Linked DNA regions of Silvibacterium dinghuense. The main gene of each other region encodes a partner of the protein of the gene in region 2 in a complex. Links are inferred from orthologs where the notes say so. Each region holds a gene or a part of one and is shown on either strand. Other genes may lie near its edges.

The links.
Region 1: the proteins of dnaG (region 2) and dnaB are in contact, whole or in part, in a crystal structure (PDB 2R6A), measured with the Geobacillus stearothermophilus proteins. The link is inferred for Silvibacterium dinghuense from one-to-one orthologs. Residues at the interface, in WP_049624496.1 of Geobacillus stearothermophilus: Lys456, Leu457, Leu458, Pro459, Ala460, Asn463, Ala464, Leu467, Leu535, Leu536, Ile537, Ala538, Gln544, Glu545, Asp548, Tyr549, His552; in WP_033016901.1 of Geobacillus stearothermophilus: Ser13, Glu15, Ala16, Gln18, Glu91, Leu92, Asp94, Ala95, Val96, Pro97, Thr98, Ala99, Ala100, Asn101, Tyr104, Tyr105, Ile108.

Annotation. Positions count from the first base shown.
Region 1 is NZ_SDMK01000001.1:1,928,472-1,931,636, forward strand. The notes cover bases 29-2,878. They hold dnaB (replicative DNA helicase), read right to left. Parts: upstream 2,226-2,878; coding sequence 831-2,225; downstream 29-830. Other genes in these bases: dnaA (chromosomal replication initiator protein DnaA), read right to left, coding at 29-351; ESZ00_RS07560 (nuclear transport factor 2 family protein), read left to right, coding at 2,496-2,878. Also shown: more of dnaA, read right to left, coding at 1-28; more of ESZ00_RS07560, read left to right, coding at 2,879-3,137; alr (alanine racemase), read left to right, coding at 3,149-3,165. UniProt on the Escherichia coli protein: The main replicative DNA helicase, it participates in initiation and elongation during chromosome replication. Travels ahead of the DNA replisome, separating dsDNA into templates for DNA synthesis.
Region 2 is NZ_SDMK01000001.1:1,215,175-1,218,356, reverse strand. The notes cover bases 177-3,043. They hold dnaG (DNA primase), read right to left. Parts: upstream 2,565-3,043; coding sequence 789-2,564; downstream 177-788. Other genes in these bases: cysS (cysteine--tRNA ligase), read right to left, coding at 3,042-3,043; ESZ00_RS04785 (hypothetical protein), read left to right, coding at 2,694-2,990; ESZ00_RS04795 (hypothetical protein), read right to left, coding at 275-538. In the rest of the region: more of cysS, read right to left, coding at 3,044-3,182. UniProt on the Escherichia coli protein: RNA polymerase that catalyzes the synthesis of short RNA molecules used as primers for DNA polymerase during DNA replication.

The DNA.
Region 1 (3,165 bases), 710 kb from region 2 along the record:
ATTCCTGTTGCTTGCAGGCGCATTGGGCGCGTGCGTGGGCACAGGCGGGAAACCGCCGTCTTCACGGGGCTGAGCGAGGGTCGGATCATCCTCGGGAGTGACGAACTTGACGTCGTCGAACTCCAGCTGCAGTGCGTCGATGGCTTCCTGGATCAGATCGCCGTAGTGATCGCCCACATGCTGGAACTCCGGCGTGGGGATGCGCACGTAGAGCAGGCGTTCCTTGGCATGGCTGAAACGCGTGGGCTTGAGCCAGGTGTCAAACGACTGGCGATTGATCTTCTTTTCGAGCGCACCGAGAATCCGGACCCACGGATTGAGCACGGTGGCGGGAGTAGCAACAAAAGACATTCAGGTTCCTTGCTTGAACGCTCGCGGCGATACCGGCTTCGTAGCAAACCTGTAACCAATGCGACGCGGCCCCGATGATACCGGGCTGAGACGATGCGTATTCGCTGGTCAGGAGGCGCATGATCTGGATCGTTCTCAATTCCAGTGCGCTGTACGAGCGGGCTGACAGCCGCGAGGCGTCAGGAAAATCTCATATGAACGTTGCCGATACTAGCACAATTCGGGGGCCGATTTACGGAGCTTTCGGAGCGAAATTTCTCAGCTGCCGAAGTTGCACCACGAAGTGTGAAATATCGCGTTTCTTTGCAAATGCCGCGATGGAAAAAGGGGAATCAGGGCGCTGCCGCTACGGGTACGCGCCCCAGGTACAGGCGATTCTGCAATCGCCCCTAAGAACTTGCTGGCAAAGTTTTCGATGCGCATGACAGACGGTTCGATGTGACTCCACGCGAAATCTTTGCCGAAAACGCGGATAATTTTTATTGCGCATAGCCATCGCCTCCGAAGGCGAGATTTTCGAACCTTGTGCACTTGGAAAGATAGGCCAGGTGCACGGAACCTGTCGGGCCGTTACGCTGCTTGGCGATGATGATCTCGGCCTTGCCCTCGGTGTCGGGATCGGGATTGCCGTTCTCGTCGCGGTTGTAATACGCCTCGCGATGGATAAAGGCCACGACGTCGGCGTCCTGCTCGATCGAACCCGATTCACGCAGATCGGAGAGCATGGGCTTCTTGTCGCCGCCACGCTGTTCGGAGGCGCGGGAGAGCTGCGAGAGCGCAATCACCGGCACTTCCAGCTCCTTCGCAAGAGCTTTCAGGCCGCGCGAAATCGCCGAGACCTCCTGGGTGCGGTTCTCCTGGCGCTTGCCGGGGCCGGTGCTGGCGGTCATCAGCTGCAAATAATCAATGACGATGAGATCGAGGCCGCCGCGCGACTGGCGCAGACGGCGCGCCTTGGCGCGCATTTCGGTGAGCGAGATGCCCGGCGTGTCGTCGATAAAGATGGGCGCTTCCACCAGGCGCTCGAGACCCGCGGCCAGCTTTTCCTGGTCGTCACGGCCAAGGAAGCCCTTCTGAATCTTCTGCGAATCGACGAGCGACTCGGAGGCGAGCATACGACGCAGCAGCGACTCCTTGCTCATTTCGAGCGAGAAGACGGCCACCGTGCTGTTGCCGCGCACCGCTGCGTTCTGCGCGATGTTGATGGCCCATGCGGTCTTGCCCATCGAAGGACGCGCCGCGATGATGATGAGCTCGGACTTCTGCAGGCCGCTGGTCATGCGGTCGAATTCTTCGAAGTGCGTGGCCAGGCCGGTAACCTCGCGGCCTTCCTTATAAAGATTGTCGATCGAGCCGAACGAGTCGCGAACGATCTCGGGAATGCCGGCAAAGCCGCGCGAAATGCCCTTTTCCGTGACCTCGAGCATCGCGGACTCGGCCGCATTAATGATCTCGAGGGCTTCCTCGCTCTGGTCGGCAGCGCGCGTGATGGCATCGGAAGAGATCCGAATGAGCTGGCGCAGCAGCGACTTGTCTTTAACAATCCGGACGTACTCTTCAATCGAGAGCCGGCGCGGCAGGCCTTCGGTGAGCGAGGCGAGATAAGCGACACCGCCGACGGATTCGATTTCCTTGCGGCGGGCAAGCTCTTCGGAGAGGGTAACGATATCGAGGGCGCGGCCGGCGTCAATGAGCTCGGCCATGCGCGAAAAGATGCGCTGGTGCGAATCGAGGGCAAAGTCCTCGGCCCGGATCTTCTCGGCAGCTTCGTTATAGGCCTGGTTGTCGAGCAGGATGGCGCCGAGAATCGACCGCTCGGCATCGATGGAGGCCGGCAGTCCACGCTCGAACGAAATGTCTGCCGGAGTCGCCATCTGTATAGGCTAGGCGCGTGGTGGGGAGATGACAAGGTCGAGACAGGAGTGGAGAAGTGTGCATGAGGAGTCGGTTCATGGGGGTATGCACATTTCGCGGCCAATGCAAGTACAAATTGCGAACTACTTTTAGTGCAGCCCTGAGGGAAAGGCTGAGACTTTCCTGTGCAAGGCCTGTGGAAATTTAGGAAATCATCCGTCTAAAACCCAGACAGGCGGACGCCGGCGGCGGCAAACCTATATCATCGAAAGAGAGCATTTTTGCAGCGTATGAAACGGATTCTCCTAGCAGCAACGGCGACACTGTCGCTGGTAAGCAGCGCCTCCTTTGCCCAGCAGGCAAGCGACGCGGCAGCGACACCAGAAGTAAAGCAGTTCCAGGGTCTTGAAGATCAGTGGAGCACCGCGCTGATGAAGCGCGATCAATATACGCTCGAGAACCTGATGGCGCCGACCTATCTCGAGATCTCGGCCAGCGGCGACATCACCACGCGCAACCAGCAGATCGCGGATCTCTATGCCAAGACCGGTCCGCAGCCGGTAAGCCTGGAGCACAAGGTCGTCAACATCCGTACTGTCGAAGATGTGACTATCGTCGACGGCACCTACATCCACAAGTGGAAGGTGGGCAACTCGATCCACGAAGAGCGCGGCATCTTCACGCATGTCTACCAGCGCGCGCACGGCGGCTGGGTCTGCATCCACGCGCAGCAGACGGAAGTGGTGGAAAAGGCCGACGACAAGACGAAGCCCAAGGCAGAGAAGAAGAGCAATGCCGAACTTCCCTTCCACGTGCCGTTCTTCCATAAAGGCGCGGAGTCGACGCAGGACTCGAATGTATCGAGCAATACGACGGCCACGCCTGCCAGCTCGACCACCACGACTACAAACACTGCGGCTCCGCAGCCATAGGCGGTCGAACGATGTCGCTGCGCCCGAC
Region 2 (3,182 bases):
TGCCTGGGTTGGACTCAGTGCGGCCGGGCCATGGAAGGCGTTTATCCCTTTGCGAATCATGGTCGCTGGGCGGTAGGCGCACGTCCACCGAGAGACTTTCAGGATACCACGCCGCGTAGATGGAACTGCTATAATTGCCGACCTTTTACGGCTGAACGCGCGGCAGAATCCTCGAAAGCCCGTCATCACAGGCTCCTCATGTGTATAGATGTCGGAAAGAGGAATTTGTTTCATCACATTCCTTTCGGTTCCGTCAAGGCGTTTTCATCTCCCTTCAACGCGAAGACAGCACAAAGAAGAGGACGGTGAGAGCCACGATCGCGAGCAAAAAAAGCAGCAGCGGGATGCCCAGGATGAGGCTGATCCGCCGCCGCTGCTCCGGTTGCGGACGGGTAATGCCGAAAGTATCGACGAATAAATCGGTCAGCCAGTCCAGAAGTCTCATCGGATGAGGATTTTCGCACACTGCTCCGCGCAGGGCTACTACGCGTAGGGCGAATCGCGCCTTCGGCGCATTCGTGCCGGTACGGGAGCGCAAGGGCGCTCCCGATGGTCGCGGTTGGGATGCCCGAAACTCCCATAACCTTGTCATTTCGACCGGAGCGGCCAGCTTTTTGTTCGCGCAGCGGAGAAACCTGCGGGTTTGCTCGCAGGAGCAAGAAAAAGGGTGCCCCATCCAGGCTCCGCTTGGGTGGGAGGGTGCGAACCCCACTCCCGCAGATGGAGAAACTCCAGCGCCGCGACCAGCGGGAGCGCGTGCCGAAGGCGAAAGGCCTGGCCGGCCAGGCCTAATCTAAGGCGCGGAGACGCTGCGTGAGCTGCAAGGTCTGGCGGGTCAGCTCGACAGCCTCCTGCACCTTGCCTTCTCGTTCGGCCTGGTGGATGGCGGAGCGGAGCTGGCGCAATTCCTGTTCAAGAGAAGCCCGGCGGACGGTGAAAACGGCCTGCTCGATGTCCTCGACCGAGGGCTCAAACCCATGGACGGAGACAAAAATGGCGGCCAGCATCTGCCGCTGCTCCGGATCGGCAAGGCATTGAATCGGATCGGCCTCGGGCGAGCGTCCGCGCAGGCAGTTCACCATGTCGTGCACGTCCGATCGCATGCGTGCAAAGTCTTCCTCATGTTTGCGATAGGCTCGCTCGGCCGCCTGGAAGTTCTCCCCGCTCTGGGGCGCGGAAAAGGCCTGGAGCAGGATCTGCTCGGCGCGGGTAAGCGGCGAGCTCGGTGCGGTCGAGAGGAAATCCCGCTTCTTGGCCGCCGCCTCTTTCAGCTCCTCGCGCACCAGCGCCGAGTCGATGCCCAGCTTCTGTGCCGCATCCATGGCGAACTCATCGCGGGCGATGCGGCTGGGGATGAGCCGGATGAAGGGCAGCAGGTAATTGAGTGCGTCGACCTTGCCCTGCGGCGTGCGCGCCGGATGAAGCTGGCGTGCGCGTTCGATCAGGTAATCCTGGATACGCCGTGCCCCGCGCAGGGCCGCCATGTACTCTTTGGCGCCGCGCTCGCGAATGTAGCGATCCGGGTCAAGCCCTCCCTCGAGGGTGACAACCTTCACCTCGAAGCCCTCCTCGGTGAGCAGGGCAATGGACTTCTCGGCGGCGTTCGCCCCGGCCGTGTCGGGATCGAAGTTGACCAGCACACGCTGGGTGTAGCGCGAGAGCAGGCGCACCTGCGCCTCGGTAAACGCGGTGCCGCTGGTGGCGAGGACGTTCGAAATCCCGGCCAGCGAGGCCGAGATGCAGTCCATCTGGCCCTCCACCAGCAGAGCAAAGCCGAAGTCGCGGATGGGCTGGCGGGCCTTGTCCAAGTTAAAGAGAACATTGCCCTTGTGGTACAGCGGCGTCTCGGGCGAATTCATGTACTTCGGCCCCGCCTTTTCGCCGCTCTCGAGCGCGCGGGCGGTAAAGGCGATGACCTTGCCCGACTCGCTGGCGATGGGGAAGGTGACCCGCTTGCGGAAGCGCGAATAGATCGGTCCGGGCGAGCCGTCCTCCTGCTGCTTGAACGAAAACAGGCCGGAGGCGCGCAGCGTTTCCACGTCGGCCATCGATTGCAGACGTTCCCGCAGGGCATGAAAGCTCTCCGGCGCGTATCCGATGCGGAACTTGGCGATGCCGTCGTCCGACAGGCCGCGCCCATGCAGATACTCTCGGGCCAGCGCGCCTTCCGGCGTCTTCAGCTGCTCCTGGAACCAGGCCGTTGCTGCCTCGTGCAGCTCGATCAGCTTGCCTCGGCGCCGGCTCTCGGCCGCTTCCTCGGGCGAGGAGAATTCGCGCTTGGGTAGCGGAATGCCGCACTTCAGAGCGACCGTCTTCACCGCCTCGGGAAAGCTGACGTTCTCGATCTTCTGGATAAAGGTGAAGACGTCGCCCGAGACGCCGCAGCCGAAGCAGTGGAAGAACTGCCGCCCGATATGCACCGAAAACGACGGCGACTTTTCGCCATGAAACGGGCACAAACCCTGCATGTTCTGCGCGCCCGCTTTCTTCAGGCGCACGTACTCGCCGATAATCTTGACGATATCGGCCTGCTGCTTGACGGTCTGTGCGAAGTTGTCGGCCATGCCTGCGCTAGTTTGAGTGTAGTTGGCAACGTCCAGGGAATCGAATCGGTGCCATCCGTAACTCCGCGTGGGAGAAATATTTCCGGTTGCCGGAGCAAACCGGCCTACACTGGAGGCAGAGAGCGCGGAATGACCGACAACGTTTTGCAGACCTTGCAGCACGCGATTCAGGATGTGATTGCGCCCGACGTGCGCGAACTGAAGGTCCGCGTCTCGTCGATCGAGAAGCAGATGGAGACGCAGTACAACGCACTTCAGAAGCAGATCGAGACGACTTCCAACTCACTCCGCGATCAGCAGGAAGCGAACTTTCAGGCGCTTATGGCCGCCATCGGTGAGTCGAAGGCCAAGAGCGATCTCGAGACGTACAAGCTCATCGCTGCGCTTACCGAGCGGGTTGCCGCTTTGGAAGCCTCAAGAAACTAACGCGACCAACGAGAGTGGCGCGCAAAGCGCGCGAGTCGCCGTGACGCGCAGTCACTTACGCTTCCAGCGAACCCCGTCCTTTGAATCCTCAATCAGGATTCCCTTTTCCGCCAGCTCATTCCTGATCTGGTCGGCGCGGGCGAAGTTCCGTGTCTTCTTGGCTCGGGTGCGTTCATCGACCAGCGCCTGAAT